One region of the Streptomyces sp. NPDC037290 genome, then DNA from elsewhere that is predicted to be linked to it. Evidence: riboswitches for the same ligand, from Rfam matches in the RefSeq annotation. Region 1 holds a riboswitch; each other region holds the start of a gene.
The links. Region 1 has a riboswitch for cyclic di-AMP ahead of ACZ7HQ_RS43120 (transglycosylase SLT domain-containing protein). Riboswitches for the same ligand answer to the same signal wherever they lie in the genome.

Region 1 (9,785 bases):
CGGCACGACAGCGAGCACGTACGGCCGCCGTCGGACAGCCCCACCGGTCTGCTGCTGGACGCCACGCTCGCGGCCACGGACATCGTGATCGCCTCGCCGTTGTACTGGTACTCGGTGTCCGGGCTCACCAAGCGCTACCTGGACCACTGGTCCGGCTGGCTGCGCACCCCGGGCGTCGACTTCAGGGCGACCCTGACCGGCCGGACGCTCTGGGGCATCGCGGCGCTGGCGGACGACGAGCCGTCCGTCGCCGACCCCTACGTCGGCACACTCACCAACTCCGCCGCCTACATGGGGATGCGGTTCGGCGGGGTGCTGCTCGGCAACGGCAGCGCTCCCGGCGATGTGCTGAAGGACGCTCAGGCGCTGGCACGCGCGAAGACCTTCTTCGCCCAGGACGCGCCCCTCGCCCGTTTCCCGCACGAGACGGCCGCCGGTTAGGACCCGTACGGCGGATCAGGCCGGCTGCGGGCAACGGCGTCGTGTCGGTGCGGGCGAGCGGGGCAGGGTGCGCCCAGCCGCTAGACGGAGAAGGCGGAGGAGGCGGGGACGGAGGAGGCGGGGAAGGCGGAGGAGGTCGCCGACGCGGGGCGTCAGGGCCGACGACAACGCCGCTGACGGGCGTGCCCCTGCCCCGCGGCTCCGCCGTGATCCGCCGGACAGGCCCTGGGACTACGCGCTGATGTCCTTCGTCGTGAACCGCGCCCAGGCCGCCGAGCCGAACACGGCCGCGTACAGCGCCTGCAGGCCGAGGTTCTTCACCAGGTCGTCCCAGTAGACGGGGTCGCGCATCAGGTCGGCGAAGGACAGCCAGTAGTGCGAGAAGAAGTACGGCTGCAGCGCGTGCAGCTGGGGTATCTGGTCGAGGATCTGGACGGTGATGAGCAGGCCGACGGTGGTCGCCATCGCCGCGATGCCGCTGCCCGTGAGCGTCGACACGAACAGGCCCAGCGCCGCCACGCCGATCAGTGAGGCGGCGACCACCAGGGCGATCAGCAGGGCCCGGCCGAGGCCCTCGGCGAAGCTGATCCGGGTGCCGGAGATGGTCGTCAGGTCGCCCAGCGGGAAGAGCAGCGCGCCGACGACCAGCGCCGAGGCGGCGACGACCAGGGTGGCCAGCAGGCAGAAGGCCATCACGGTCGTGTACTTGGTCAGCAGCCGGGTGCGGCCGGCCGGGGCCACCAGCAGATAGCGCAGGGTGCCCGCGCCCGCCTCGCCGGCTATCGCGTCGCCCGCGACCACCCCCACGGCCATCGGCAGGAAGAACGGCAGGGTCGCGGCCAGCGCCGTGAACACCAGGAACAGGCCGTTGTTGGTGATCTGCGAGATGAACGCCGGGCCCTGGCCGCCGTGGTCCGCCGCCCCGCCGCCCCGCGTCTCGATCTTCACCGCGATCCCGACCAGCACCGGCACCGCGGCCAGCACGCCGAGCAGGGCGAGTGTGCGCCAGCGGCGGAGGGTCGTGACCACCTCGCTGCGCAGCAGCCCGAACGTCCACAGGGGACTCGGCCGGCGAGCGGCGGACACGATGACGGTCTCGGATCCTGGGATCGTCTCAGCCGGCGACATCGAAGCCCTCCCCCGTCAACGCCACGAACGCGTCTTCCAGCGAGGCCCGTTCGAGGGTGAAGCCCCGGACCCGCACTCCCCCCGCGACCAGAGCCGCGTTGACCTCGGCGAGGTCCCGCGCGGGCGGTTCGCCGGTGACCCGGTCGCCGTCGGTGACGACGTCCCCGACGCCCTGCTCCTTCAGCACGCGCGCCGCCTCGGCCGCATCCGGGGTGGTCACCACCAGCCGGCCGCGCGCCCCGGCCGCCAGGTCGGCCACCGCGCCCTGGGTGACGAGCCGGCCCCGCGCCATGACCGCCGCGTGGGTGCAGACCTGCTCGATCTCGTCGAGGAGGTGGGAGGAGAGGAAGACGGTCGTGCCGTCGGCGGCCAGCTCCCGGATGAGGGTGCGGATCTCCCGCATGCCCTGCGGATCCAGGCCGTTGGTCGGCTCGTCCAGGACGAGCAGCCGGCGCGGCTGGAGCAGCGCGGCGGCCAGGCCGAGCCGCTGTTTCATGCCGAGCGAGTACGCCTTCGTCTTCTTGCCGGCGGCCGCCGTGAGGCCCACCCGGTCCAGGGCCGCGGCGACCCGGGCGCGCCGGGTGCGGGGGTCGGCGGTCGGGTCGGCGGCGTCGTAGCGCAGCAGGTTGTCCCGGCCGGAGAGGAAGCCGTACAGGGCCGGGCCCTCGATGAGTGCGCCGACCTGCGGGAGAACGGCGCGGGCCGCCCGGGGCATCGGGCGGCCCAGCACGCGGGCCGTGCCCGCCGTCGGCTCGATCAGGCCCATCAGCATGCGGATGGTGGTGGTCTTGCCCGAGCCGTTCGGGCCGAGGAAGCCGAAGACGCTGCCCGCCGGGACGGACAGGTCGAGGCCGTCGACGGCGAGCTGTCCGCCGCGGTAGCGCTTGGTGAGGCCGCGGGTGACGATGACGCCCGTCTCCGCGCGGCCCGGGGCACACCGCTCCTCGTCCCCCGCCTCCCGCTCCGTGGCGGACGGTCCGTCCATCGGCTCCCCCTCCGTCCCCCTCGATTCGCAGTCCCCGAAGGGTCAACGCACGGTCACGGCCCGTAGTGCCCGAAGGGGGTCACTTTGCCGCGTCGGCCGCCTTCACCAGGGCGTCCTTGGTCACCGCGCCGGCGTAGACCTTGCCGTCGTCGGTGATCAGGGCGTTGACCAGGCGGGTGGAGAAGACCGTGCCCTTGCCGAACTTGCCGGAGACCTTCTCGCCGAGCGAGCCGAGGAAGCCGCCGAGGTCACCGGCCTTGGAGCCGCCCGTCGGCAGGCCGCCCTTGGCGCCGGTGTCAAAGGTCGCGACGGACGTCCAGCCCTTGCCGAGGACGTCGGCGCCGCCGAGGCCCTTGCCGAACTCGCCCGCCTTCGGCTCGTGCCGGCGCGCCGCGGAGTCCCGCTTCTCCTCCGTCACCTTCGCACCCCTGGGCGGGGTGAAGTCGAAGGTGGAGGCAGGCGGCTTCGCGAAGGAGACCTGGGTGAAGCCCGCGTCGAGGACGGCGGCGCCGCCGCTCTTCGGGGTCAGCGTGAACTTCAGCGGCGTGCCCGTCTTCGCGTCCACCGCGATGCTGATCGCACCGACCGTGGTGCCGGACTGCCGGGGCTTGATCAGCAGCTTGTAGGCGTCGCGGCCGGCGACCTGCTCGGTGCCGTCGACGGTGACCGACGTGGTGTCGTCCACCGACTTCAGCGCCTCGTCGGCGAAGTCCTTGGGCGTGGCCGGGGGCTCGGCCCGGTGGTCCTTGCCAGAGTCGGCCGAGGTGCCGTGGGAGACCTCGTTGCTCTTGCTGTCGTAGCCCCACACGTCCTTGCCGTTGTGGATGAGGCTGTACTCGGAGCCGCTCTCCAGCAGCGACAGCTTCTGCCTCTGCGGGCCGTCCGCGGCGACGCGCAGCGTGTGCGTGCCGGAGACCAGCGAGGTGAGCTTGGACTGCGGGTCGGCGGAGGAGTCGCCGGAGCCCTTGGCGGCGCCCGAGGCCAGGCTGTTCTCCAGGCCGCCGAGGTTGGGCAGGCCGAGGTCGGTGCTGATCCGCACGGTGCCGGACAGCTGCTGCACGTTCGACTTGGCGATCTTCTCGATGAGTTGCTGTGCGGTGATCCTGGGCAGGTCGGGGTCACCGGAGGCGGCGAGCGCCGGGACCAGCCCGATCGTGGCCGCCGCCACCCCCACCACCGCGACCGGGACCGCGTAGCGGGCGGCCTTGCGGCGTCCGGCGCGCGGATCCTCGTCCCGCACGGCGTCCACTGCGTCGTCGGTTTCGTACGGTGCCATGTGTGCCTTACCTCCGTCGTCGGCGGCGGCTGTCCTCACGCTGGTCCACCAGTGCCGCCATTCTCACCCGAATCGGTGAGGAGTGGTGATGTCCGTGGTGTCCATCTCACCAAATCGGCCATGAGGAAGCGTCAGACCTCGGAGCCAACTCCGTGTACGCCTGCGGTATGACACGTAGGGGCATCGACTCCCCCAACCCGTAGGGGTCTCACCGGAACGGAGGGACCCGTACGGGGGCATGGGCCGCCCACCGGTCGGTGCCGGGCCGCCGTACGGGGGCATCCGCATCCGACCGCGCCGTACCGGGCGGCCGTACGAGGGCATGCCGTCACACAGGGACGTTCCGGGCCGCCGCACAAGGGCATGCCGTCACGCCGGGCCGTACGCGTCGCACAGGGGCCGTACGGCCGGTCGTGCCGTACGGCGTGGCGCACGGAGGGCGGCGGGCGGCGGGGGTCAGCCGGCTCGGTGCACCACCGCGTCGCACAGCTCCAGCAGCGCCGCCTTGGCGTCGCACTCCCGCAGGGGGGCCAGCGCGGCGCGGGCCTCCTCCGTGTACCGGACGGTGTCGCGGCGGGCCTGCTCCAGCGCGGGGTGGGCGCGCAGCGCGGTCAGCGCCTCGGTGTGCCGGGCGTCGTCGCTGAGGTCGGAGTCCAGCAGCTCGCACAGCGCGATGTCCTCGGGCAGGCCGAGGCGGGCGGCGCGCTCGCGCAGCCGGAGTACGGGCAGCGTGGGGATGCCCTCCCGCAGGTCGGTGCCCGGGGTCTTGCCGGACTCGTGCGAGTCGGAGGCGATGTCCAGGACGTCGTCGGCGAGCTGGAAGGCCACGCCGAGCCGCTCGCCGTACTGGGTGAGCACGTCGACGACCGTCTCGTCGGCGCCGGACATCATCGCGCCGAACCGGCACGACACCGCCACCAGCGAGCCCGTCTTGCCGCCGAGCACGTCCAGGTAGTGCTCGACCGGATCGCGGCCGTCCGAGGGGCCGGCGGTCTCCAGGATCTGGCCCGTGACCAGCCGCTCGAACGCGAGGGCCTGCACCCGGACCGCTTCGGGTCCGAGGTCGGCGAGGATCTGGGAGGCCCGGGCGAAGAGGAAGTCGCCGGTGAGGACGGCGACCGAGTTGCCCCAGCGGGTGTTGGCGCTGTCCACGCCGCGCCGTACGGCCGCCTCGTCCATGACGTCGTCGTGGTACAGCGTGGCCAGGTGGGTCAGCTCCACGACCACGGCCGACGGCACGATGCCCGGCGCGTAGGGGTCGCCGAACTGGGCCGCGAGCATCACGAGCAGCGGCCGGAACCGCTTCCCGCCGGCTCGCACGAGGTGCTGCGCGGCCTCCGTGATGAACGGGACCTCGCTCTTGGTGGCCTCGAGCAAGCCTTCCTCGACAGCCGCCAATCCGGCCTGGACATCGGCTTCCAGAGCCTGGTCCCGCACGCTCAGCCCGAACGGCCCGACGACGGTCACGAGGGTCTCCTGTCTGCTGGTGCCTGCTGGCGATTACACGGTTTGTCGATAGGTCGCTGCCATCACTCAAGTCAGCGTATCCGGTCCTCTTTCGATCACCGATAGCGCCCACCGGTCCAGCCCGGGCGGTATCAGATCATGACCGGTATGTTTTTGATCAAGTCATAAGAATGAATATTTATCGACTTAACAGGACCTCGCCCGATTTGTCGCGAAGCGAGAGGCGAGCGGAGTAACGCCGCACCCCGCTGCCGACACTCCCTTCGCCACCTCCACCCGCACAGCCACGCCACTACGAGAACGACCGGCACCGCGCCACCGGTTCCACCGCTCGACCGATCCACCCGAATCCCCCATGTCCGATTTAAAGCACTTTGCTATTTCGTGAGTTGGGTCACGGACGCCCACCGACACCCTCACCCCCACCAACCACCCTTCTCCCTTTGCACCACTGGGAGTTGAGCATTGGCAACCGCAAAGGATCAAGTACCTCATAGGGCATGGATCAAGGTCAAATAGGACGTTGTGTGAATCCGGTACTTGTTCCCGACATGTGCTCTCGCATACGTTCCGGGCCGTCGGGCGGACGCCGAATCCTGCCACCGCCCGCATAACCATCCACGGACTCATTCGCACGGCAGGAGCGGGGGACCCAGGTAAGCGCCGGACCGGACGGCACAGTCGACCGGAACGGCTAGGGGTTAAGTCGTGTCTTCCCGGACACGGCCGGGCACCTCCCCGCCCGAACCCGACAGCTCACCTCGCAGGCGTTGGAGAGGAACTTCCCCATGCCTGCTGCCGCTCAGCCCCGCCGCACCCGGAACAACCGCCTCATCCGCGTCCTCACCGCCGCCGGCACCGGTGCCGCCGTCCTCGCCCTGCCGCTCATCGGCGCCACCAGCGCCTCCGCGGCGACCCCGACCGCCACCACGGTGTCCACGACCCCCGCCGGGTACCCGAACAACCTCGACGGCTGGATCCGCGAGTCGCTCGCGATCATGGCGCAGAAGGGCATCCCGGGCACCTACAACGGCATCTACCGCAACGTCATGCGGGAGTCCTCCGGCAACCCGGCCGCCATCAACCTCTGGGACTCCAACGCCGCCAAGGGCATCCCGTCCAAGGGCCTGCTCCAGGTGATCGACCCGACGTTCAACGCGTACCACGTGGCCGGAACCTCCTTCAACATCTACGACCCGGTCGCCAACATCACCGCCGCCTGCAACTACGCGCACGCGCGGTACGGGTCGATCGACAACGTCTTCAGCGCGTACTGACAGCCGGCGGACCGGCGGACCACGTAGCGACGGACTTCCGACCGACGGCCCGAGGACCGGCTTGGCACCGGCCGCTCGGCACGCGCCCGCACCTGACGGACGGGGGCGTGCCGGGCGGCCGCCGTGCCTCCACCGGGCCTGCTCGGCCGGCCGCGTACTGATGTGCCGGTCAGTCGGTCGGAAACAGTCTTTCGAGGACGACGGCGATGCCGTCGTCCTCGTTCGACCGGGTGATCTCGTCGGCCACCGCCTTGAGTTCGGGATGCGCGTTGGCCATGGCCACGCCGCGCCCGGCCCAGTCGAACATCGGGATGTCGTTGGGCATGTCCCCGAACGCCAGGGCCCTTTCCGCGGCGATCCCGAGCCACTCGGCGGCCAGCGCGAGACCGGTCGCCTTGGTCACCCCGGACGGCTGCAGCTCCACGGTTCCCGGCCCCGCCATGGTGACCGTCGCCAGCGAGCCCACCACCGCGCGCGCGATGCCCGCCAACTCGTCGTCGGACAGGTCGGCATGGCGCAACAGCACCTTGCTGATCGGCTCGCACCACAGGTCGTCGCGCCGGCGGACCCGCATCGCGGGCAGGGTCGGGTGCGGCATCAGATAGCCCGGCTCGATGAGCGTGAGCCCGTCCACCCCGTCCTGGTCGACGGCCGCGTAGACCTGCCCCACCTCGGCCTCGATCTTGCCGAGCGCGGTCTCGGCCAGTTCCCGGTCCAGCCGGACCGACCACAGCAGACGGCCGGATTCGGCGTCGTAGACCTGAGCGCCCTGTGCGCACACCGCGAGCCCCGTGCAGCCGAGGTGCTCGAGCAGGGGCCGTACCCGCGGGGCCGGGCGGCCCGTCACCACCAGGTGCCGGGCACCGGCCCGCGCCACCCGCGCGAGCGCGGCGAGTGACCGGTCTGAGACCGTGTCGTCGCCGCGCAGCAGCGTTCCGTCCAGGTCGGTGGCGATCAGTGCGTACGCGGGGGAGGCTGCCATGATCAGAGAATACGGATACCGCGCTTCGCCGACTCATCTTGTCGTCCTGCGTACTTGCGTACTGGTCAGCCCCAAGTGGTGCCCGTCGGCCCCCTGATGGTGGTGTCGACGTGGTTGAACGCGTTGGTGAGGGTGTGGATCAGCGCGGACAGCTCCTTCTCGTCGTACTGGTCGGCCACTTCGTCCCGCAGCGCGGCCGGCACCGGCTTCTCCAAGCAGCCGGCGAGCCGGGTCATCCGCTCGGCCAGGTGCAGCGCGGCGCGCTCGGCGTCGCTGAAGAAGGGCGCCTTGCGCCAGACGGCGACGGCGGCGGCGACCCGCTCCTCGCTCGCGCCGGCCCGGCGCGGAATCGCCGCATGGGCGTGCACGCGCGCGCTGCAGCCGTTGATCCGGCCGGGCCGCAGCCCGGTGCTGCGTGTCGGTGGTCGCCGCTCGCCGGTCGCTCTCACCGCGCTGACGGAGCGCAGGCAGCAGATGGCACGGACCGGGGCCGGGATGTCCCCGCGGCCTCAGCCGTGCGCCGCCGCCAGGTGTTTCGCCAGGCGCGGGGAGGCGAACTCCGTACCGCAGACGAAGCGCATCACCGGGCCGTACGACGACGCCGCCGGCAGGCCGGTGAAGTACAGGCCGGGGACGGAGGAGACGTAACCGGGGCCGAGCCTGGGCGTGCCGCGGCTCACCGCGAGCCGGGTGCGCAGTTCGTGGCCGAGGAAGTCCATCGCCGCGATGTCGACGCGGTAGCCGGTGGCGGCGATGACGTGATCGGCGGTGAGCCGCTCGGTGTGCCCGCCGTGGGTGCGCACGGTGAGGACGGGGCTGCCGTCCGGCGCCTCGGCGGCCATGACCCGCTCGACGTCCTGCACCTGCACGGCGCCCTCGAAGCGCTCGCGCAGCCACCAGGCACCGAGCGGCCCGAGGACCCGGCGCACCAGGAAGTGGCGCGTGGTCTCGGGCAGATAGCGGTAGGGGTGCGGGTAGTAGCTGAGCGCCCACAGCGACCAGGCGCGGCCGAACGGGGACTCGGGGCGCAGCTTCGGCTGGTCCCAGGGCGGGGCGCCGAAGGAGACCCGGCCACGGCCGCGCGCGACGACACGCACGCGTGCCCCCGCCTCGGCGGCGAGCGCGGCCGTCTCCAGCGCGGACTGGCCGGCGCCGATCACGATCAGCTCCTTGCCGGCGAAGCGGGCCAGGTCGTGGTGCTGTGAGCTGTGCGAGACGGGGCCTGTGGGCGCCGGTCCGTCGGCCGCGGCTCCCGCGAGCTCCGCCGGCAGGTGCGCCAGGCCCGACAGCCCGGTGGCGACGACGACGGCCCGCGCGGTGAACGTCTCCCCCGAGTCCAGCTTCAGCTCGAAGCCGCCGCTCTTGTCGCGGTCCACGGAGACGACCCGCACCCGCTCCAGGTCGGGGACCAGCTTCTGCTGGAACCACTCGCCGTAGCCGATGAACGTCTCCACCGGGATGATGTCCTCATCGGTCACCAGACGGCGGATCCCGGCCGCGTCGCAGTAGTCGGCGAGGGTGTGGCCGGGTTGCGGGCAGTCGAAGTTGGAGGCGGCGGGTGTCGACTTCAGGAGCATGCCGTCGGGCATGTGGTCGCGCCAGCTGACCATGGGGTCGCCGAAGACGCGGACGGGGATGCCGCGCGCCCGCAGATGGGCGGCGGTGGACAGGCCGAACGGCCCGGCCCCGATGACTGCAACCGGTCGAGTCACGAAGTCCCTCCCCAGGACACGGTGCGCCACGCTTGGTGGCCTTGCCTACTTCGTGGAGGTGCTGCTGCCGCGACGGTTGGTCCGCCACAGCTGATAGAGGTGCTTCGCGCCCGGGCGCACGAAGCGGGCGAGCATCGTGAGGAACGGCAGCGGGTCGTCACCCGCGAGCCAGGCCAGCTCCGTCCCGCTCGCCTTGGCCGGCGCGTGCGGCGTCGTGTAGCCGCTGCGGCGGTAGGCGAGGAGGGCGGGCAGGTCGATGTTCTCCACGATGTAGCGGTGGCCGGCGCGCTGTTCCCCCTCCGGAACGGGGCGGCCGGTCAGGTTCAGATGCATCGCGCGTACGACGTCCACGCCCGACTCGTTCTCGAAGAGCCGGAACTGGGCGCCCATGCGTGGGTTGAAGTCGAGGAGCTTGTACTGGCCGTCGCGCCGGTCGAAGCGCAGGTCGAGGTCGATGATGCCGCTGTAGCCGATCTGTTTGATGAAACGCGCGGCGAGGTCGGTGAGTTCCGGGTTG
Region 2 (9,785 bases), on a different contig from region 1:
GGATCGACCCGGCGGATCCCCGGCTGGCCGGCGCCACGGTGTACAGCAGCCTGGAGCCGTGCGCCCGGCGGGCCTCCCGGCCGGCGCCCTGTGCGGAGCTGATCCTGCGGGCGGGGGTGCGGAGGGTGGTGACGGCCTGGCGGGAGCCGGACACCTTTGTCTCCGCGGCCGACGGGGCCGGGGTCCTGGCACAGGGGGGCGCGGAGGTGGTCGTACTCCCGGAGCTGGAGGACGTCGCCAAGGCGCCGAACGCGCATCTGCTGGGGTGACCCCGCGCCCTCTTCGGAGGGCGCGGCACCGCCGTCGGCCTGCACAACACTCAGGGCCGGAAACCATCTGGCTTCCGGCCCTGAGTCTTCAGTAGCGGGGACAGGATTTGAACCTGCGACCTCTGGGTTATGAGCCCAGCGAGCTACCGAGCTGCTCCACCCCGCGTCGTTGTGACTCCAGAGTACCCCATGTTCAGGGCCGCACGCACACCGCCTTTCCCGGGGCCGCGCCCGGAGGGTCATCCGCTCGGTCCACCGCGGTCGCCCGGCGGGCCGGCTGCGGCCACGCTGGACCTACGTCGGACATGCGGGAGACAAGCGGTGCGCCCAGGAGAGGTGGAGGAGAGCCAGTACGTCAGGGCGGGCGCCCGGCTCCCCGGTGACCCCGTGCCCGGCCCCGGCCCCGGCGACGAGCCCGCCCCGGTGCGGCACAGCCGCCGGCCGACCCCGCGCTCCCTCGCCCGCGCCCTGCCCGCCCTGCTGATCACGGGCGGAATCCTGTACGGCCTGCTCACCCCGAGGCAGTTCACGGCCGTCCCCTTCTTCACCGCCGCCCCGCTGGTCGCCGCGCCCCTGTCCTCGCTGCGCAGTACCGCCCTGACCGGCGCCCTGGCCGTGGCCGCCATGTACGCGGTGCACGCCCGGGGCGGCGAGCATCCGGTGGTGGCCGCCTTCACGGACGTCGTCACCGTGGCCACGGTCGCCCTGCTGGCCGTCGCGATCAACCGGGTGGTCCGCCGCGGCGACCGGCGGCTCGCCTCCGCCCGGGAGATCGCCGAGGCCGCCCAGCGGGCCGTGCTGCCCGAGCCCGCCGAGCGGATCGGCGGCTTCGAGATCGCCGCCTGCTACGAGGCGGCCCGGCGGGACGCGTTCATCGGCGGCGACCTGTACGCGGTGCAGGACACCCCGCACGGGGTCCGGCTGGTCGTCGGTGACGTGTGCGGCAAGGGAGTGGGCGCGGTCGCCGCCGTCGCCGTGGTGATCGGGGCGTTCCGGGAGGCGGCCGAGCAGGAGACCACGCTGGAGGCGGTCGCGCGGCGGCTGGAGCGGGCGCTGGCCCGCGAGGGCGCCCGGCGGGGCGGCGTCGACGCCTTCGAGGGCTTCACCACGGCCGTCCTCGCCGAACTCCCGCACGGCGACGGCGTGGTGAGGATCGTCAACCGGGGCCATCCGCCGCCGCTGCTGCTGTACGCCGACGGCACCCTGCGCGCGCTCACCGACGCCGCGCCCGCGCTGCCGCTCGGCCTGGGCGACCTGGGGACGTGGCCCGACCGGGCTCGGCAGGAGCGCTTCCCGGACGGGGCGACCCTGCTGTTCCACACCGACGGCCTGTCCGAGGCCCGGGACGCGCACGGCCGGTTCTTCGATCCCGAACGGCGGCTCGCCGGACGTGTCTTCGACGGCCCGGGCGCCCTGCTGGACCGGCTCGCCGACGAGGTGCGGCGGCACTCCGGCGGCGGGATGGCGGACGACATGGCCCTGCTCGCCGTACGGCGCCCGTGATCGTTCGTCTGTGCCGCGTGATCATCTGTACCGAGGGTGATCGGACGGCAGCCCTCCGCATAACATCTGAGTCACCATCAAAAACGCCGAGACTCCTGAACGTAGACCAACTCGCCCGCTTTGTCGCAGTCCTGACCGGTAAGTCCAGGGCGGAAAACGCTAATGATCAAGCCGAACGGCTTGGAAAGTGACCAGCAGGTCTATTAACGTTCGATAACGCAGCGCGGTCGTCCCAGCCGTCACAAGAGACGGCTCCGTGCGCACGCGCCGAATCCCGTAAGGGAACCGGGGAACCACCAACCCTGGGGTGAATCACGCGGATACCGCGGTGGAACGCCGTGAACTCACGGAGTCCACCTCCGGTATACGCGCGTAGGAGACCTTCCTGCTCCGAACCCGTCAGCTAACCCGGTAGGCGGAGGAAGGAAAGGAGCACGCCCGAGTGGCGTCCAACCCGCCTGCCCCAGAAGCCCCGTTCATGCCCGCGGGGGCCGAGCCCGACACCTTCGGCTACGGCTCCTACCGCGCCGAAGAGGGCCCGTGGGAGGAGTGGAACCCCACCGAGGACTCCGTCTCCCCGGTCCGCGGCCGGCACCGCGTCGCCAAGCAGCGCGGCGGCTTCGCGCGCAGCTCCACCGTCCTCGGCGTCGGCGTGATGGCCGCGGTCGGCGCGGGCGGCATGGCCAGCGCCAACACCGGCAAGCCGCCGGTCTCCATATCCCTGCCGGACCTGGACTCCGTCGAGCACCTCTTCGGCGACGGCTCCTCCGACGCGCACCAGGCCACCAGCACCGGGCTGAGCAACGTCGGAGCGCGCACGGACAGCGCCGAGAGCGGCAACGCCGGCGAGGCCCTGCGCAACCGGATCATGGCCCAGGCCGAGCAGCAGCAGAGCAAGGCCGACAGCAGGGCCACCGCCGCCGCGCTCGCCGCCGCCGAGAAGCAGACCGCCGACGCCGCGGCCAAGGCGGAGAAGGAGGCGGCCGCCAAGGCCGCCACCGCCAAGAAGGCGGCCGAGGCCACCGCCAAGAAGGCGGCCGAGGCCGACGCCAAGAAGGCGGCCGAGGCCAAGCGGCTGGCCGAGCTGGCCAAGCAGTACCAGCTGCCCGTCGTCTCGTACACGATCACCGGCACCTTCGGACAGCCCGGCGCCATGTGGTCCTCCGGCTACCACACCGGTCTCGACTTCGCCGCCCCCACCGGCACCCTCATCAAGGCCATCCACGGCGGCACGATCACCCAGGCCGGCTGGGCCGGCGCCTACGGCTACCGCACGGTCCTCACCCTGGACGACGGCACCGAGCTGTGGTTCTGCCACCAGTCCTCGATCAACGTCTCGGTCGGCCAGAAGGTCTCGACCGGCGAGGTCATCGGCCGCATCGGTGCCACCGGCAACGTCACCGGTCCGCACCTGCACCTGGAGGTCCACCCGAACGGCCAGGCCGCAGGCATCGACCCGGCGCCGTGGCTGCGGGACAAGGGCCTCACCCCCTGATCGTGTCACCCGTGTGAAACGCGGGAAATCAGCGCCGGCGGCGGAATGCGATCATCCGCCGCCGGTGTTGACGTGAAGCATGACTTCTCTGCGCACACTCGGTTCCTCCGACCTCGAGGTCTTCCCGCTCTCCCTGGGCGGCAACGTCTTCGGCTGGACCGCCGACGAGGAGACCTCCTTCGCCGTCCTCGACGCCTACACGGCCGCCGGCGGCAACTTCATCGACACCGCCGACGCCTACTCCGCCTGGATCGAGGGCAACAAGGGCGGTGAGTCCGAGACGATCATCGGCAAGTGGCTCAGGGCCCGCGGCAACCGCGACAGCGTGGTCATCGCCACCAAGGTCAGCCAGCACCCCGAGTACCAGGGCCTGTCCGCGGCCAACATCAAGGCCGCCGCCGACGCCTCCCTGCGTCGCCTGGACACCGACTACATCGACCTCTACTACACCCACTACGACCAGCCCGAGGTGCCGGTCGAGGAGATCATCGGCGCGCTGGACGAGCTGGTCAGGGCGGGCAAGGTCCGGCACATCGCCGCCTCCAACATCAGCCCCGAGCGCCTGCGGGCCTCCCTGGACCACTCCGCCCGCGAGGGCCTGGCCCGCTACGTCGCCCTCCAGCCCCACTACAACCTCGTCTCCCGCGCCACCTACGAGGGTCCGCTGCAGGACCTGGCCGCCCGCGAGGGCCTCTCCGCGGTGCCCTACTTCGCCCTCGCCTCGGGCTTCCTGACCGGCAAGTACCGCCCCGGCACCAAGGTCGACAGCGCCCGCGCCGGCCGCGCCCAGCAGTACGCCGACTCCGAGCGCGGCCAGAAGGTCCTGGCGGCCCTGGACGAGATCGCCGCCGCCCACGAGGCCCCCGTCGCCACGGTCGCCCTCGCCTGGCTGGCCGCCCAGCCGACGATCACGGCCCCGATCGCCTCGGCCCGCACGGTGGACCAGCTCCCGGCACTGCTGGGCGTGGCGGACCTGAAGCTGACGGAGGAGGAAGTGGCGAGCCTGACGAAGGCCTCCGCGTAGCCCACCCCTTTCCGCCGCAACGGCGAAACCGGTGGTACGGCGGACTCCGGTGGTACGGCGGACTCCGGTGGTGCCGAACCCTCCGCAACCCCCCGGGTCTACGACCGATAGGGGTTGTACGCGGGGTACGGCACCGCCGGATACCCGAACTGCGGAGCCCAGTACACCGGTGCCGGAACGCAGACCCTGGCCGCGTACTCCAGAGCCGGCCGGGCCAGCTCCCGGCGCTTCCACAGCTCGTCCAGCAGCTCCCGCTCCCGTACGACGAAGTCGGCCCCGGCCTTCCCCCTGCGCCCCCGGTGCCGCAGGGACGCCAGCGACGTCGCGTACGCCTCGTACTGCGCCACGGCCAGCGCCGCGGGGCGGCCGGCGTGGTGGCGGGCGTAGTCACGGGCCGTCCGCCGCGCCCGCATCGAGCCGAGCGCGAACGGCTCGGCGGGCCCGAGCCACCCGGCCAGTACGTACGCCGGCAGTTCCTCCCGCACGGTGCGCAGCTCCCGCTGCCGCGTCCAGATCGCGAGCCAGGTCAGCAGGGCGAACACGGGCACCATGAAGCCGCCGTAGACGGCGAAGAAGCCGAACGCGCCGAAGGTGGAGGAGCCGTTCCAGAAGGCGTGCATGCTCATCGCGAGCAGCAGCCCGCAGACTGGCAGCAGCACCCGCCGGACCCGCTGCCGCTCGGCGCAGAGGGCGGCGACGCCGAAGCCGAGGCCGGTCATGGTGGTGAAAAGGGGGTGCGCGAACGGGGACATCACGATGCGCACGAAGAAGGTGGCGGCGGTGACGGAGGCGATGCCGCTGCCGCCGGTGAGCTGGTCGGTCCCGAAGGCCGTACCCAGGTAGAGGATGTTCTCGGTGAACGCGAACCCGGTGGCGGTGATCCCGGCTATCACCACGCCGTCCACGATCCCGGTGAAGTCACGCCGGCGGAAGAGGAAGACCAGCAGCACGGCGGCGGCCTTGGCGGACTCCTCCACGATCGGCGCTATCACGGTGGCGCCGAGGGTGTCGGCACTCGCCGGATCCGCGGTGGCGGTGGCTATCCACTTGGTCGCGAAGCTGTTGGCGACGATGGCTATCAGCGCCGCCGCGCACGCGCCCCAGGCGAAGGCGAAGACCAGGTTCCGCCAGGGTCCCGGTGCCACCCGGTCCAGCCACCGGAAGGCGGCCATGAGCCACGGCACGGGCAGCACGGCCAGCCCGAGTCCGACGAGAAACCCCTCCGTACCGGTCTGTCTGCGCACCAGCGCGAGGATGACCAGCCCGGACAGCGCCAGCAGCGTGATCAGTGCGCCGTACCGCACCCACCGGCGCTGCCACCAGTGCGGGGAGGGCGGTACAAGGCCGTCGGGGCCCGGAGGGTACGTCGGAAACGCAGGACTGGTGGCCACGGCATCGACCCTAACGGTGGCGGGACGAGGGGCTGGAGCGGATTATCGGTCCCGGTGCGGTACGCGCCGGAAGAGCAGATCGTTCACCACGTGTCCCTTGTCCAGACCCTGCCCCTCGAAACGGGTCAGTGGACGGAACGGGGGACGGGCCGCGAAACCGCCGTCCGCCTGCGTGTTCTCGAAGTCGGGGTGCGCGGTGAGCACCTCCAGCATCTGCTCGGCGTACGGCTCCCAGTCGGTCGCGCAGTGCACGATCGCGCCGGGCCTCAGCCGGGTCGCGGCGAGCGTCAGGAACTCGGGCTGGATCAGCCGCCGCTTGTGGTGCCGCTTCTTGGGCCAGGGGTCCGGGAAGTACACCCGCAGTCCGGCGAGGGAGTCGGGGGCGAGCATCTCGCGGAGCAGGATGATCGCGTCCCCGTTGCCCACGCGGATGTTGGACAGGCCGTTGCGGTCGGCGAGAGCCAGCAGATTGCCCTGCCCCGGGGTGTGCACGTCGACGGCGAGGACGTCGGTGTCCGGGTCGGCGGCGGCCATCTGCGCGGTGGCCTCACCCATCCCGAACCCGATCTCGAGCACCACCGGCTTGTCGTTCCCGAACAGCTCGCCGAGGTCGATGACCTGCTGCCCGTCGATGTCGAGCCCCCACTTGGGCCACAGCCGCTGCAGCGCGTCCGCCTGCCCGGCGGTCACCCGGCTGCGCCGCGGCTGGAAACTCCGGATCCGCCGCTCGAAGTGGGATCCGGCGGGATCGGCCTTGGGCCCGTCCGGGAACCGCGGCTCCCCCTTGGACCGGGTGTGCCGGACGGACACGCCGGGGGTGTGGGGGGTCGGCGAGGGAGCTTCGGGGAGATTCAGGGACTCAGACACAGTGACACCGATTTTACCGGCGCCCACTCGGCGGACCGGGCGCCTGCCCCGGCTCGTGCGACCCGAGCATGTCCAGCACCCGGCGCCCCACCTCCCGCCCGATGGGCAGGGAGGCCGTGGCCGCGGGCGAGGGCGCGTTCAGCACGTGCACGGTCCGCGCCCCCTCTCGGATGAGGAAGTCGTCCACCAGAGTCCCGTCCCGCAACACCGCCTGCGCCCGCACCCCGGCAGGGGCCCGCACCAGGTCGTCCCCCTCCACCGCCGGCAACAGTCTGCGCACCGCCTCCAGAAACGCCCCCTTCGACAGCGAGCGGCGCAGCTCACCCGCGCCGTATCTCCAGTGCCGCCGGGCGATCGCCCACGAGCCCGGCCAGGCCACCGTCCCGGCCAGCTCCCGGGGCCGCACGACCCCCCAGCCGTACCCCTCCCGGGCCAGCGCCGGCACCGCGTTGGGGCCGATGTGCACGCCGCCGTCGATGCCCCGGGTCAGATGGACCCCGAGGAACGGGAACGCCGGATCCGGCACCGGATACACCAGCCCGCGCACCAGCTCCGGCCGCGCCAGCTCGTAGTACTCCCCGCGGAACGGCACGATCCGCACCCCGGGCTCGTCCCCGGTCAGCCGGGCCACCTCGTCGCAGTACAGCCCGGCGCAGTTCACCAGCACGCGCGCGCGCACGACGTCCCCGCCCGAGGTCAGCACGGCCACGCCCCGCTCCGGCCGACGGTCGACCCGGACGACCCGCGCCCCGTAGCGGATCTCCGCCCCCGAGGCCCGCGCCAGCTGCCGTGCGACGCCGACGAAGTCGCACACGCCGGTGGTCCCGACGTGTATGGCGGCCAGCCCGCGCACCTCGGGCTCGTACTCACCGATCTGGGCGGCGCCCAGTTCGCGCACCGGGATGCCGTTCTCCCGGCCGCGCTGCACGAGCGCGTGCAGCCGTGGCAGCTCCTCCCGCTCCGTGGCGACGATCAGCTTGCCGGTGACGGCGTGCGCGATGCCGTACTCGGCGCAGAACTTCACCATCTCGGCGGCGCCCCGCACCGCGTACCGCGCCTTGAGCGAGCCCGGGCGGTAGTAGATCCCGCTGTGGATGACCCCGCTGTTGCGCCCCGTCTGGTGCCGGGCCGGGCCCGGCTCCTTCTCCAGCACGGTCACCCGCGTGCCCGGCGCGGCCCGGGTGATCGCGTACGCCGTGGACAGCCCGACGATCCCCCCGCCGACCACGAGCACATCACAGTCGTACGCCCCGACCCGCACCTGCACCACCTCCGCCATCGATAGTGCATTGCGCCACTGACAACGCCCTCAAACGCGGGTGTGAGCGTTCTCAGGCCGGAGCCATCAGCAGCGGCCGGGCCCGCTCCCGCAGCTCCACCACCCGCGGCTCGTCCCCGTACGGCTCCAGCCGGTGCAGCAGATCCTTCACGTACTCGGTCGTGCGCGCCGACGAGATCCGCCCGGCCACCTCGACCGCCCGCACCCCCTGCTCGCACGCCGCGTCCAGGTTCCCGGACTCCAGCTCTGCGACGGCCGAGACGACCAGGCGCAGCCCGTGCGACCGCACGAACTCCTCCGTCGGCTTCGACAGCGCCTGCTCGGTGAACCGCCGCACCTGCCGGGGCGCCTTCAGGTCCCGGTAGCACTCCGCGGCATCCGCGGCGAACCGGTCATAGCCATAGAAACCAAGCCAAGAAGGATCGTTGTCACCCTCCCGGGACCGCTCGAGCCACCCCTCCGCGGCCTTCAGCGCCGCACCCGCCGCCTGGGCGTCTCCCGCACGCGCGTGTGCCCGCGCTTCCACCAGCCGGAAGAAACTCATCGTGCGCGCGGTCGCCAGTCCCCGGTTCCGCTCCAGCGCGGCCTGCGCCAGATCGACCCCCTCGTCGCCGAAGCCGCGGTACGTCGCCTGCAGCGACATGGAGGCCAGCACATAGCCGCCCAGCGGGACGTCCGCCGCCGCGCGTGCGAGGCGCAGCGCCTGGATGTAGTACCGCTGTGCGGCCTCCTGCTGGCCGGTGTCGAAGGCCATCCACCCGGCGAGCCGGGTGAGTTCGGCGGAGGCGCCGAACAGGGCGCGGCCCACCTCGTCGGAGTAGGAGCCGAGCAGCAGCGGTGCCGCCTCCACCCGCAGGCACTCCGGCACCATCGAGGAACGCCAGTCCCCGCCGCCGTACTTGGAGTCCCACCGCCGGGCGTCCTCGGCGGCCTCCCGCAGCTTGCGCACATCGCTGTGGCCGACTTTGATCGGTGCGCCGGAACCCTCGGCGGAGCTCGTCTCCCGCGCTACCGAGCTGTCGGCGGGGGTTATCAGCCATCGTGAGGCGGGCGTTGCGTATGCGCTCACTGCGAACGATCCGGCGAGGGACTGCCAGATGCCGCCGGAGCCGGCCCGGCGCCCGGCGAGGTCGAGTCGGTACAGCTCCGTCGCCGACCGCACCGCCTGTCCCACGTCTCTGGGGAAGGCGAGGCCCACTTCCGGCGCGGGATCCGCGTCCGCCAGGCCGATCTCGTGGAGCGGCACCGGGCGGCCGAGCTTCTGTCCGATGGCGGCCGCGATGAGGTGCGGCGCCGCGCCCTGCGGCACCATCCCCTTGGACACCCAGCGCGCCACCGACGTCTTGTCGTAGCGAAGAGTCAACCCGCGTTGTGCGCCAAGGTCGTTGACGCGTCGCGCGAGTCCTGCGTTGCTGATTCCCGCGAGGGCGAGAACGGCGCCGAGCTTTTCGTTCGGCCCGCGTTGCTCCCTGGACATGCGCCACCCCTCGACACAGACGGCTGCCGTGCTGGCATAACCACGCGGCATTCGTAAACCCAGCGTAGTTCGCCGCATCCCAAGCGTTAAGGGGCATTGTTCCGGTTGGCGGGATTGTGGTCCGTACGGAAGTGCGGTCCTGTACGCACCGTGCACGGTCTGTCGCCCCGTGCCCCCGTGCGTGTGGCCGTGCGCCCGTCCGTGCGCTCTTCTCCGGCCATCTGGGGAGCGGTTCCATGGCTCTTGCGTGGGTCGGCCCGCTGTACTGGATCCAGTGGGCTGGGGGACACCGCCACCTTCATCCCCGCGGGTGGCGGACCGGTCCGGGAGGCGATGCCCGCCTCCCGGACTGTGCGCGTGTCCGCGCCGCCGCGCGCTCCGCAGGCCTGTACGGAGCGTGCTCATCTCCCGCTTCGCTCTGCGTATTTGGCTGAAAATCGTCCCCACGTCTCGCGGTTGACATCTGCTCCGACCATGCAA
Region 3 (9,785 bases), on a different contig from region 1:
GTCGGCCCGATCGACGGCCACGACATCAGGGCCGTCGAGTCGGCGCTGCGCCGCGCGAAACGCTTCCACGGCCCGGTCCTGGTCCACTGCCTCACCGAGAAGGGCCGCGGCTACGAACCCGCCCTCGCCGACGAGGAGGACCACTTCCACACCGTCGGTGCGATGGACCCGCTGACCTGCGAGCCGCTCGCCCCGCCCAAGGGGCCGTCCTGGACCTCCGTGTTCGGCGACGAGATCGTGCGGATCGGCGAGGAACGGGACGACGTCGTCGCCATCACGGCCGCGATGCTGCACCCGGTCGGTCTCGGCGGGTTCGCCGAACGCTTCCCCGACCGCGTGTGGGACGTGGGCATCGCCGAGCAGCACGCGGCCGTCTCGGCGGCGGGCCTCGCGACCGGCGGGCTGCACCCGGTCGTCGCCGTCTACGCCACCTTCCTCAACCGCGCCTTCGACCAGCTGCTGATGGACGTCGCCCTGCACCGCTGCGGGGTCACCTTCGTCCTGGACCGGGCCGGTGTCACCGGCGTCGACGGCGCCTCCCACAACGGCATGTGGGACATGTCCGTCCTCCAGGTCGTCCCCGGCCTCAGGATCGCCGCCCCGCGTGACGCCGGCCAGCTGCGTGCCCAGCTGCGCGAGGCCGTCGCCGTGGACGACGCGCCCACCCTGGTCCGCTTCCCGAAGGAGTCGGTCGGCCCGGACATCCCGGCGATCGGTCATGCCGGCGGCATGGACGTCCTGCACCGCGCCGAACGCCCCGAGGTGCTCCTCGTGGCCGTCGGGGTGATGGCGCCGGTGTGTCTGCAGGCCGCCGACCTGCTCGAGGCGCGCGGCATCACCTGCACGGTCGTCGACCCCCGGTGGGTCAAGCCCGTCGACCCCTCGCTGCCGGGCCTCGCCGCGGAGCACCGTCTGGTGGCCGTGGTGGAGGACAACAGCCGCTCCGCGGGCGTCGGTTCCGCCGTGGCGCTGGCCCTCGGCGACGCCGACGTGGACGTGCCGGTGCGGCGCTTCGGCATCCCGGAGCAGTTCCTCGCCCACGCCAAGCGCGGCGAGGTGCTGGCCGACATCGGTCTCACGCCCGTCGACATCGCGGGGCGGATCAGCGCGAGTCTGGCCGTCAAGAACGCGGGCGGCACAGTCAAGGAGATGGAATGAGCACGGAGTTCGACCTCGGCGCCCTGCTGGCCGAGCGCGGAGCCGAACGCTACGAGCTGCACGCCAGGTACCTCAACCCGCAGCTCCCGCGCATGCTGCACACCATCGGCTTCGACAGGTTCTACGAGCGGGCCGAGGGCGCCCACTTCTTCGACGCGGACGGCAACGACTACCTGGACATGCTCGCCGGGTTCGGGGTGATGGGCCTGGGCCGTCACCACCCGGTCGTCCGCAAGGCCCTGCACGACGTGCTCGACCTGGACCTCGCCGACCTCACCCGTTTCGACTGCCAGCCGCTGCCCGGCCTGCTCGCCGAACGGCTCCTCGCCCACAGCCCCCACCTGGACCGGGTGTTCTTCGGCAACAGCGGCACGGAGGCCGTCGAGACGGCCCTGAAGTTCGCCCGGTACGCCACCGGCAGGCCCAGGGTTCTCTACTGCGACCACGCCTTCCACGGCCTGACCACCGGCTCCCTGTCGGTCAACGGCGAGAACGGCTTCCGCGACGGCTTCGCCCCGCTGCTGCCCGACACGGCCGTACCCCTTGGTGATCTCGACGCCCTGGCCAGGGAGTTGGGGAAGGGCGACGTGGCCGCCCTGATCGTCGAGCCGATCCAGGGCAAGGGCGTGCACGAGGCCCCGCCCGGCTATCTGCGCGCCGCCCAGGAGCTGCTGCACAAGCACAGGGCGCTGCTCATCGCCGACGAGGTGCAGACCGGCCTCGGGCGCACCGGCGACTTCTACGCCTACCAGCACGAGGACGGCGTCGAACCGGACCTGGTGTGCGTGGCCAAGGCGCTGTCCGGCGGGTACGTCCCGGTCGGCGCCACGCTCGGCAAGGACTGGATCTTCAAGAAGGTCTACTCGTCCATGGACCGGGTCCTGGTCCACTCGGCGAGCTTCGGATCCGGCGCCCAGGCGATGGCCTGCGGCCTCGCCGTGCTGTCGGTCATGGAGGAGGAGCAGATCGTCGCCGGTGTCCGCACCACCGGGGAGCTGCTGAAGTCCCGGCTGACGGCGCTGATCGACAAGTACGAGCTGCTCGCCGACGTCCGCGGCCGGGGTCTGATGATCGGCATCGAGTTCGGCAGGCCCGCCTCGCTGAAGCTGCGCGGCCGCTGGACCATGCTCCAGGCCGCCCGCAAGGGCCTGTTCGCGCAGATGGTCGTCGTCCCGCTGCTGCAGCGGCACCGGATCCTCACCCAGGTCTCCGGCGACCACCTGGAGGTGATCAAGCTGATCCCGCCGCTGGTCGTCGACGAGGCGGACGTCGACCGGTTCGTGGACGCCTTCAGTGCCGTGATGGACGACGCGCACAGCGGCGGCGGGCTGATGTGGGACTTCGGCAAGACCCTGATCAAGCAGGCGGTGGCGGGCCGCTGACCCGGTCGGCGCCCCTCACCAGAAGAACGGCATGAAGAGGACGAAGGGATAGACGAAAGCGATCGCGCCCAGGACGGCACCCGTGGCACCGGTCCACAGCCGGCCGATGCCACGCCGGGCGTAGTGGATCCCCATGAGACCGAAGGTGACGGCCAGTGCGCCGCAGATGAGCATCATGACGATCAGGCCGAGTGTGAGCCACGGACACAGGCCCGCCACGCCCGCGAGGCCCAGGCCCAGTGCGGTGGGGCCGAGCAGGACGGCGGGCGAGTCGGCTCCGTCGGACGTGGTGCTCCCTGACATGCTTCCCCCTGTTTTGAACGTGTTCAAATCCTGGGTCCGATCGTAGCAGGGAGTGCCGGCGGGAGCGGAAGGGCGGTGGATTCTGCGACTCTTGCCTCAGAGGCAAAAGAATTGCCGCAAAGGCAAAACTGGGGCTGAATGGAGGCATGAACGCCTCAGACGCCGGCCCGCCGGCGGGTCCGGGCGACGAGCTGCCCGCCGTCGCACCGCAGTTGCGCGGACTGCGTCGCCGCGCGGGCCTCACCCTGGAGGCCGCGGCCCGTGCCGCCGGCCTCTCACCGGCCCATCTGTCCCGCCTGGAGACCGGACAGCGGCAGCCCTCGCTGCCGATGCTGCTGGCCCTCGCCCGTATCTACGGTACGACGGTCTCCGAACTGCTCGGCGAGACGGTCGCCGACCGGGACGCGATCGTCCGGGCCGCCGAGATGGAGCCCACCCGGGCCGGCGGCTGGACCTACGTCCAGACGGGGGCGCCGGGCCGTGCCATGCAGGCCCTGCGCGTGCGCGTGCCGTACGGCACGCAGGGCGACATCGTGCGCGTCCACCCCGGCGAGGAGTGGCTCCACGTCCTGCGGGGCCGGCTGAAGCTGCGCCTCGGCGACACCACGCACCTGCTCGCGCCCGGCGACAGTGCGCACTTCGACTCGCTCACCCCGCACCGGCTCGCCGCCGAGGACCACGACGGCGTCGAGCTGCTGTTCGTCCACACCCTGCTGCAGAGCCCCACGGCCACGCTGTGCCTGGGGCCGCTGACCGGAGAACTGCCATGAGCAACCACGAGACGACGTTCCCCCGTTCCCTGTGGATCCGCCTGATCATCTACATCGCCCTCGGCCACGTCCTGGCCGGGTTCCTCTATCTGCTGTTCGCGCTGGGCGCGAAGAACTGAGACGACGACCGACCGGCGATCCCGGGCGGCCGGCAGCACACGCGGGGCGGTTCCGGCGCGGTCCGGTCAGTCCAGCAGGCGTTCGCGCAGCCGGTCGCGGGACGCCGGGGTGAGGCCGAGTCCCTGCTCCAGGTAGGGGTCCACGCCGCCCCAGGTCTGCTCGATGGTGTCGAACGCCGCCTGGATGTACTCGGCCCGGGCGTCGAAGAGCGGGCTCAGCAGCTCCATGACCTCCGGGGTGTACACGCTCTCCGCGCTGCCGCTGCGGCGGACCTTGTAGCGCCGGTGCTTGGCGTTGGACTCCAGGTAGTCGGCGACGATCGCCTCGCGCTCCACGCCCAGCGCCAGAAGTGTCACGGCGATGGAGATGCCCGCCCGGTCCTTGCCCGCCGCGCAGTGCATCAGCGCGGGCACGCTGTCCTCGGCGAGCGCGAGCAGCACCCGGGAGTGCTCGGCGGTGCGCTCCTTGACGATCGACCGGTACGAGGCGATCATCCGGGCCGCCCCCTTGCCGTCGGAGAGGATCCCGCGCAGCTGGTCGAGGTCGCCGTCGCGGACCATCTTCCAGAACTCGGCGCCGTCCGCCGGATCGCTCAGCGGCAGGTTCACGTTCCGCACGCCGGGCAGCTCGACGTCCGGGCCCTCCAGCTTCTGGTCGGCCGCGTTGCGGAAGTCGAAGACCGTGTGCAGACCCAGCGAGGCGAGGAAGGCCGCGTCGTCCTCGGTCGCGTGCGCCAGGTGACCGCTGCGGAACAGCACCCCGTGCCGCACCCGCCGTCCGTCCACGGTCGGCAGCCCGCCCACATCACGGAAATTACGCACTCCGGCCAGCTCCGGCTCGGTCGACGGGACCTGCTGCGTCACGGGGGCTCCTCACGCTCCGATCCCGCCGTCGCGGCTCGTCGGCGGGCGCTCAGTCGACCATACGACATCGGTTTCCTCGGGCAAGGAGTTGTCCACAGGCATTGTCACCGGCGCCCGCACGGCCCGATGATGTTGGCACGTGAGCGGATCTGTTGACACCTGTGAGGTCTTACGTGGTGGACATCGCCGAAGACGGTCGTACCTGGCTCCTCTCGGGGCCCACCAGCAGTTACGCCCTGCACCTCACCGACGCGGACGAGCTGCTCCACCTGCACTGGGGGCCCCGGATCGCCCTCGCGGACGCGCAGGCCCTGGCCGAGGACCCCCTGCCCGGCTACTGGCCCTTCGAGTCCCCGCTCGACGGCCGCGAGGAGTATCCCGTCGAGGGCGGCCCCCGGTTCGCCCGCCCCGCCCTGTCGGTGCGCACCGCCGAGCGCCGCGGCACGGAGTGGACCTTCCGGGCGTACGAGGTGGACGGGACGGCGGATGACGAGCTGAGGCTGCGCTTCGACGACGCCGGCCTCGCCGTCACCCTGCACTACCGCATGCGCGGCGATGTCGTGGAGCGCTGGGGGACCGTGGACAACGGCGGGGACGCGCGCGTGGAGCTGCTGCGGGCCGATGCGGCCACCTGGACCCTGCCCGACCGCGAGGGCTGGCGGCTGTCCCAGCTGCACGGCCGCTGGGCCGCCGAGTCCCGCCTCGCCACCGCCCCTCTCACCTACGGCGAGAAGGTCATCGGCAGCCGTCGCGGCCACACCGGCCACCAGCACCTGCCCTGGGTCGCGCTGGACACCGACGCCACCGAGGAGCGCGGCGAGGTCTACGGCTGTGCGCTCGGCTGGTCCGGCTCCTGGCGGATCGCGGTCGCCCGGCTCCCGGACGCGCGCGTGCAGATCACCGGTGGCGCCGGCTACGACGACTCGGGCCTGCTGCTCCTCCAGCCGGGGGAGTCGTACACCACCCCGGTCTTCGCGGGCCTGTGGAGCGACGGCGGATTCGGCGGGGCGAGCCGCGCCTGGCACACCTACCAGCGCACGTACGTCATCCCGGACGCCGGGCGGAACCGCCCGGTCCTCTTCAACTCGTGGGAGGCGACGAACTTCGACATCTCCGAGGAGCAGCAGCTCGCGCTCGCCCGCAGGGCCGCCCGGATCGGTGTGGAGCTGTTCGTCGTGGACGACGGCTGGTTCGGCGCCCGCACCAGCGATCGTGCCGGCCTCGGCGACTGGACCCCCAACCCCGCCCGCTTCCCGCAGGGCCTGAAGCCCCTCGCCGACCAGGTGCACGGCCTCGGGATGCAGTTCGGCATCTGGGTCGAGCCCGAGATGACCAACCCGGACAGCGACCTGTACCGCGCCCATCCCGACTGGGTGCAGTACCAAACGGGTCGTAAGCGGACGGAACTACGCAACCAGCTCGTCCTCAACCTCGCCCGAGAGGACGTCCAGGAGTACCTCTGGCAGCGGCTGGACGCCCTGCTCTCCAGCGCACCGATCGACTACGTGAAGTGGGACTTCAACCGCTGCTTCACTGACGCCGGCTGGCCCGGCGAGCCGTATCCGCAGCGCCTGTGGGTGGACCACGTCCGCGCCTTCTACGCCCTGCTGGACCGGCTGCGCGCGGCCCATCCCTCCGTCGCCTTCGAGTCCTGCTCCGGCGGGGGCGGCCGGATCGACCTCGGGGTCATGAGCCGCACCGACCAGGTGTGGACCTCCGACAACACCGACCCGCTGGACCGGCTCGCGATCCAGCACGGCTTCAGTCAGATCCACCCCGCCCGGGTCATGGCCGCCTGGGTCACCGACAGCCCGAACACCCAGCTCAACGGCCGGGTCAGCTCCCTGCGGTTCCGCTTCGTCAGCGCCATGGCGGGCGTTCTCGGAGTCGGCGGAGACCTCACCGAGTGGAGCGATCAGGAGCTGGCCGAGGCCCGGCGGTGGGTCGATCTCTACAAGGAGATCCGCCCGGTCGTCCAGCAGGGCGAGTTGTACCGGCTGCGGCCGCCGGCGGGCGGTCTGAGTGCCGTGCAGTACGTCCTGGACGAGGAGGCGGTGGTCGTCGCCTGGCTCCAGGCGCAGAGCTACGGCGAGCCGGTCCCGGCGCTGCGCCTGCGCGGACTCGACCCGACGGCGTCGTACGAATGTCGCGAAACAGGCAAAGTGCACCGGGGTGCCGTACTCCTGCACCACGGACTGCGAACCGGGCTCAAGGGTGACCTGGATGCAACGGTCATCCGGCTGCGTCGCATCTGAGATTTCTGTCCTAATTGGCATATTAATCCCAACTCGTTGCGACATAAGGAATCATGGCCGGGTGTGCGTGAGGAGCGTCATATTCGTGACCGTGCGTCGCGCGTCATGTTCACGTAATTCCCATGTGAAAAGGAAAAGGGGAAGGGTGCGGGAAGAGGGAATTCACGGAGGGTGACTTCATGTCCCGGATCCGATCTTCCGCCACGCGAACGGCGGGAACCGGCTGCTTGTTTCCCGCGTCCTGCTCGCTTACGTTCGCCACCGATCCGGGCGGAACGCCGAATCCTGCCGCCGCCCGGCGTCCCACACACTTGACCCGCGTTCGGCAGGAGCGGGGGACCCACCAGGTACGACTGCCTGTCCGGTCTCCGCGACAGGCTCGGGGTGAAGCCGTGATCGCACGGCCGGGCAACTCCAGCCCGAACCCGACAGCTCACCTCGCAGGCGCCGGAGAGGAATGCGCCATGCCTGGTAAGGGCAAGCACCGACGCCCCAAGTCCCCGCGTCTTTCCCGCTCGATCGCCGTCGCCGGAACCGGCGGCGCCGCCCTGGCCCTGCCGCTCATCGGAAACGCCGGGGCGCATGCCGCCACGCCCGCGCAGTCCCCTTCCGCACAGGCCGTGCAGTCCCCCGGGTCCCCTGTGTCTCCGGTGAAGCCGGCCGCTGCGCAGCCGAGTTCGGCGGTTCACACCTACACGGTGAAGTCCGGAGACTGCCTTTACACGATCGCCGACGAGCAGCGGGTCGACGGAGGCTGGCACCGCCTCTACGACGACAACCGCCAGGCCGTCGGCGGCGATCCGTCGCTGATCCACCCGGGCCTGAAGCTCGCCCTCGGCCGGCAGGCCGCACCGACCCGCACCGAGCCCGCTGCCCCGAGCCGGTCGTCGTCCGACTCGCACCCCTCCGCGTCCCAGGCGGCCCCGGCGACCCGGTCCTCCGGCACCGCCACCACGAAGACCGCCCCCACCGGCTTCACCCTCCCGGTCGCCGGCGCCACCATCGGCACCGGCTACCACGTGCCCGGCAGCATGTGGTCCAGCGGCCACCACACGGGCGTCGACTTCGTCGTCCCGACCGGCACCCCGGTCAAGGCCGTCGCCGCCGGCACGGTCGTCTCCGCCGGCTGGGGCGGCGCGTACGGCAACCAGGTCGTCCTCAGGCTCAACGACGGCCACTACGCGCAGTACGGGCACCTCTCCCGGCTCTCCGTCTCGGCCGGCCAGAGGGTGACCGAGGGGCAGCAGGTCGGCCTGTCGGGCGCCACCGGCAACGTCACCGGCCCGCACCTGCACTTCGAGATCCGTACGACCCCGGACTACGGCTCCGACATCGACCCGGTCGGCTACCTCCGTGAGCACGGCGTCGCCGTGATCTGACGCCGCCCACCACCGCGTATTCCTGGTTCGCAAACCATTTAAGGGTGTCTTATCTCACCGTTCGTCAACCCCTGCCTACGGTCGCGTAGGTCACATCCGACGGTGAATCATGGTCCGATGTGGCAGACGATTCGAAGAATGACAACAGATCAGTGATCGGGTCGTACGTGGCGGTGGGGGACAGCTTCACCGAGGGCGTCGGCGACCCCGGGCCCGACGGGGCGTATGTGGGCTGGGCCGACCGGTTCGCGGTACTCCTCGCCGACCGGCGGCCCGAGGGTGAGTTCAGGTACACGAATCTCGCGGTGCGCGGGAAGCTGCTCGACCAGATCGTGCAGGACCAGCTTCCCCAGGCCGTGGAACTCGCCCCGGACCTGGTCTCCTTCTGCGCGGGCGGCAATGACATCATCCGCCCCGGCACCGACCCGGACGAGGTGGCCGAGCGCTTCGAGCGCGCCGTGGCCCGGCTGACCGAGGCGGCCGGCACGGTGATGGTGACGACCGGCTTCGACACCCGTGGTGTCCCCTTGCTCAAGCACCTGCGAGGCAAGATCGCCACCTACAACGGGCACGTCCGCGCCATCGCCGACCGGTACGGCTGTCCGGTGCTCGACCTGTGGTCCCTGAAGTCCGTGCAGGACCGCAGGGCCTGGGACAGCGACCGGCTCCACCTCTCGCCCGACGGGCACACGCGTGTGGCGCTGCGCGCCGGCCAGGCCCTCGGCCTCGACGTCCCGGCCGACCCCGAGCAGCCGTGGCCGCCGGAACCGCCCCGGGGCACGCTCGAGGTCCGCCGCGACGACGTCCACTGGGCCCGCGAGTACCTCGTGCCGTGGATCGGCCGCCGCCTGCGCGGTGAGTCCTCCGGCGACCACGTCACCGCGAAGGGCACGTTGTCCCCCGACGACATCAAGCTGCGCATCGCCTCGGTGGCCTGACCCGCCCCGTCGTGCCCCGCCCCCGCACAGCCCGCGGGCGCGGGGCACGGGTGTGCGCGGGGGGTGGTTCCGCCTGGCCGTGTCGTTCGGCGGGGGTGGGCCCAGGCCTGTCCGGCGGATCAGGCCGGCTTGGGCAACGGTGTGTCGGCCCTCTTCTTGGGTTGGCGGGGCACGGTCCTGGTCTTGCCGAGGTGCCCGTACACCGTCGACCTCGGCACGCCGATTATGTCGGCGATTTGTCTGACGTCGACGTGTCGATGCCCTGCTCGATCACGTGCAGCCCGATGCCGCGCTCGCGCGCCCCAGCTCCGGCGGACCCTCACCTGGGACCGGGGCCGAGAGATGGCCGAGCACCAGGCCATCACGGCTGAGACCGGGATGCCGATCTATCTCTGCAAGCCGCGCAGCCTGTGGCAGCGCGGCACCAACGAGAACACCAACCGGCTGCTTCGGCAGTACCTGCCCAAGGGCGCGGACCTCCGCAGGTTCAGCCAGGCCGACCTGGACGCCATCGCCCATGAGCTCAACCACCGCCCTCGCAAGATCCACGGCTATCGCACTCCGGCAGAGGTCTACGCTGACCTTCTGAACAGCGGTGATGCGCTGACCGCTTGAGC

Region 2: linked by a shared signal. The riboswitch ahead of ACZ7HQ_RS26115 (M23 family metallopeptidase) and the one ahead of ACZ7HQ_RS43120 (transglycosylase SLT domain-containing protein) in region 1 are both predicted to bind cyclic di-AMP.
Region 3: linked by a shared signal. The riboswitch ahead of ACZ7HQ_RS32165 (M23 family metallopeptidase) and the one ahead of ACZ7HQ_RS43120 (transglycosylase SLT domain-containing protein) in region 1 are both predicted to bind cyclic di-AMP.

What each region holds. Positions count from the first base shown of each region.
Region 1 covers NZ_JBVJVZ010000048.1:4,964-14,748, forward strand. Annotated here, with positions in the region: gene ACZ7HQ_RS43095 (flavodoxin family protein) at 1-441, shown strand, start outside; gene ACZ7HQ_RS43100 (ABC transporter permease) at 673-1,569, opposite strand; gene ACZ7HQ_RS43105 (ABC transporter ATP-binding protein) at 1,556-2,554, opposite strand; gene ACZ7HQ_RS43110 (LolA family protein) at 2,634-3,830, opposite strand; gene ACZ7HQ_RS43115 (polyprenyl synthetase family protein) at 4,287-5,297, opposite strand; cyclic di-AMP (ydaO/yuaA leader) riboswitch at 5,907-6,082, shown strand; gene ACZ7HQ_RS43120 (transglycosylase SLT domain-containing protein) at 6,086-6,574, shown strand; gene ACZ7HQ_RS43125 (HAD family hydrolase) at 6,744-7,556, opposite strand; gene ACZ7HQ_RS43130 (carboxymuconolactone decarboxylase family protein) at 7,622-8,005, opposite strand; gene ACZ7HQ_RS43135 (FAD-dependent oxidoreductase) at 8,066-9,268, opposite strand; gene ACZ7HQ_RS43140 (carboxylate--amine ligase) at 9,314-9,785, opposite strand, start outside.
Region 2 covers NZ_JBVJVZ010000007.1:382,302-392,086, forward strand. Annotated here, with positions in the region: gene ACZ7HQ_RS26100 (dihydrofolate reductase family protein) at 1-269, shown strand, start outside; tRNA gene ACZ7HQ_RS26105 (tRNA-Met) at 362-435, opposite strand; gene ACZ7HQ_RS26110 (PP2C family protein-serine/threonine phosphatase) at 591-1,772, shown strand; cyclic di-AMP (ydaO/yuaA leader) riboswitch at 2,028-2,205, shown strand; gene ACZ7HQ_RS26115 (M23 family metallopeptidase) at 2,215-3,267, shown strand; gene ACZ7HQ_RS26120 (aldo/keto reductase) at 3,347-4,291, shown strand; gene ACZ7HQ_RS26125 (PrsW family intramembrane metalloprotease) at 4,390-5,682, opposite strand; gene trmB (tRNA (guanosine(46)-N7)-methyltransferase TrmB) at 5,725-6,549, opposite strand; gene lhgO (L-2-hydroxyglutarate oxidase) at 6,563-7,819, opposite strand; gene ACZ7HQ_RS26140 (MFS transporter) at 7,881-9,305, opposite strand.
Region 3 covers NZ_JBVJVZ010000011.1:219,526-229,310, reverse strand. Annotated here, with positions in the region: gene dxs (1-deoxy-D-xylulose-5-phosphate synthase) at 1-1,158, shown strand, start outside; gene ACZ7HQ_RS32195 (aspartate aminotransferase family protein) at 1,155-2,540, shown strand; gene ACZ7HQ_RS32190 (hypothetical protein) at 2,556-2,843, opposite strand; gene ACZ7HQ_RS32185 (helix-turn-helix domain-containing protein) at 2,990-3,613, shown strand; gene ACZ7HQ_RS32180 (DUF6126 family protein) at 3,610-3,732, shown strand; gene ACZ7HQ_RS32175 (tyrosine-protein phosphatase) at 3,799-4,596, opposite strand; gene ACZ7HQ_RS32170 (alpha-galactosidase) at 4,770-6,851, shown strand; cyclic di-AMP (ydaO/yuaA leader) riboswitch at 7,156-7,311, shown strand; gene ACZ7HQ_RS32165 (M23 family metallopeptidase) at 7,316-8,230, shown strand; gene ACZ7HQ_RS32160 (SGNH/GDSL hydrolase family protein) at 8,383-9,168, shown strand; partial or broken gene ACZ7HQ_RS32155 (IS30 family transposase) at 9,472-9,783, shown strand.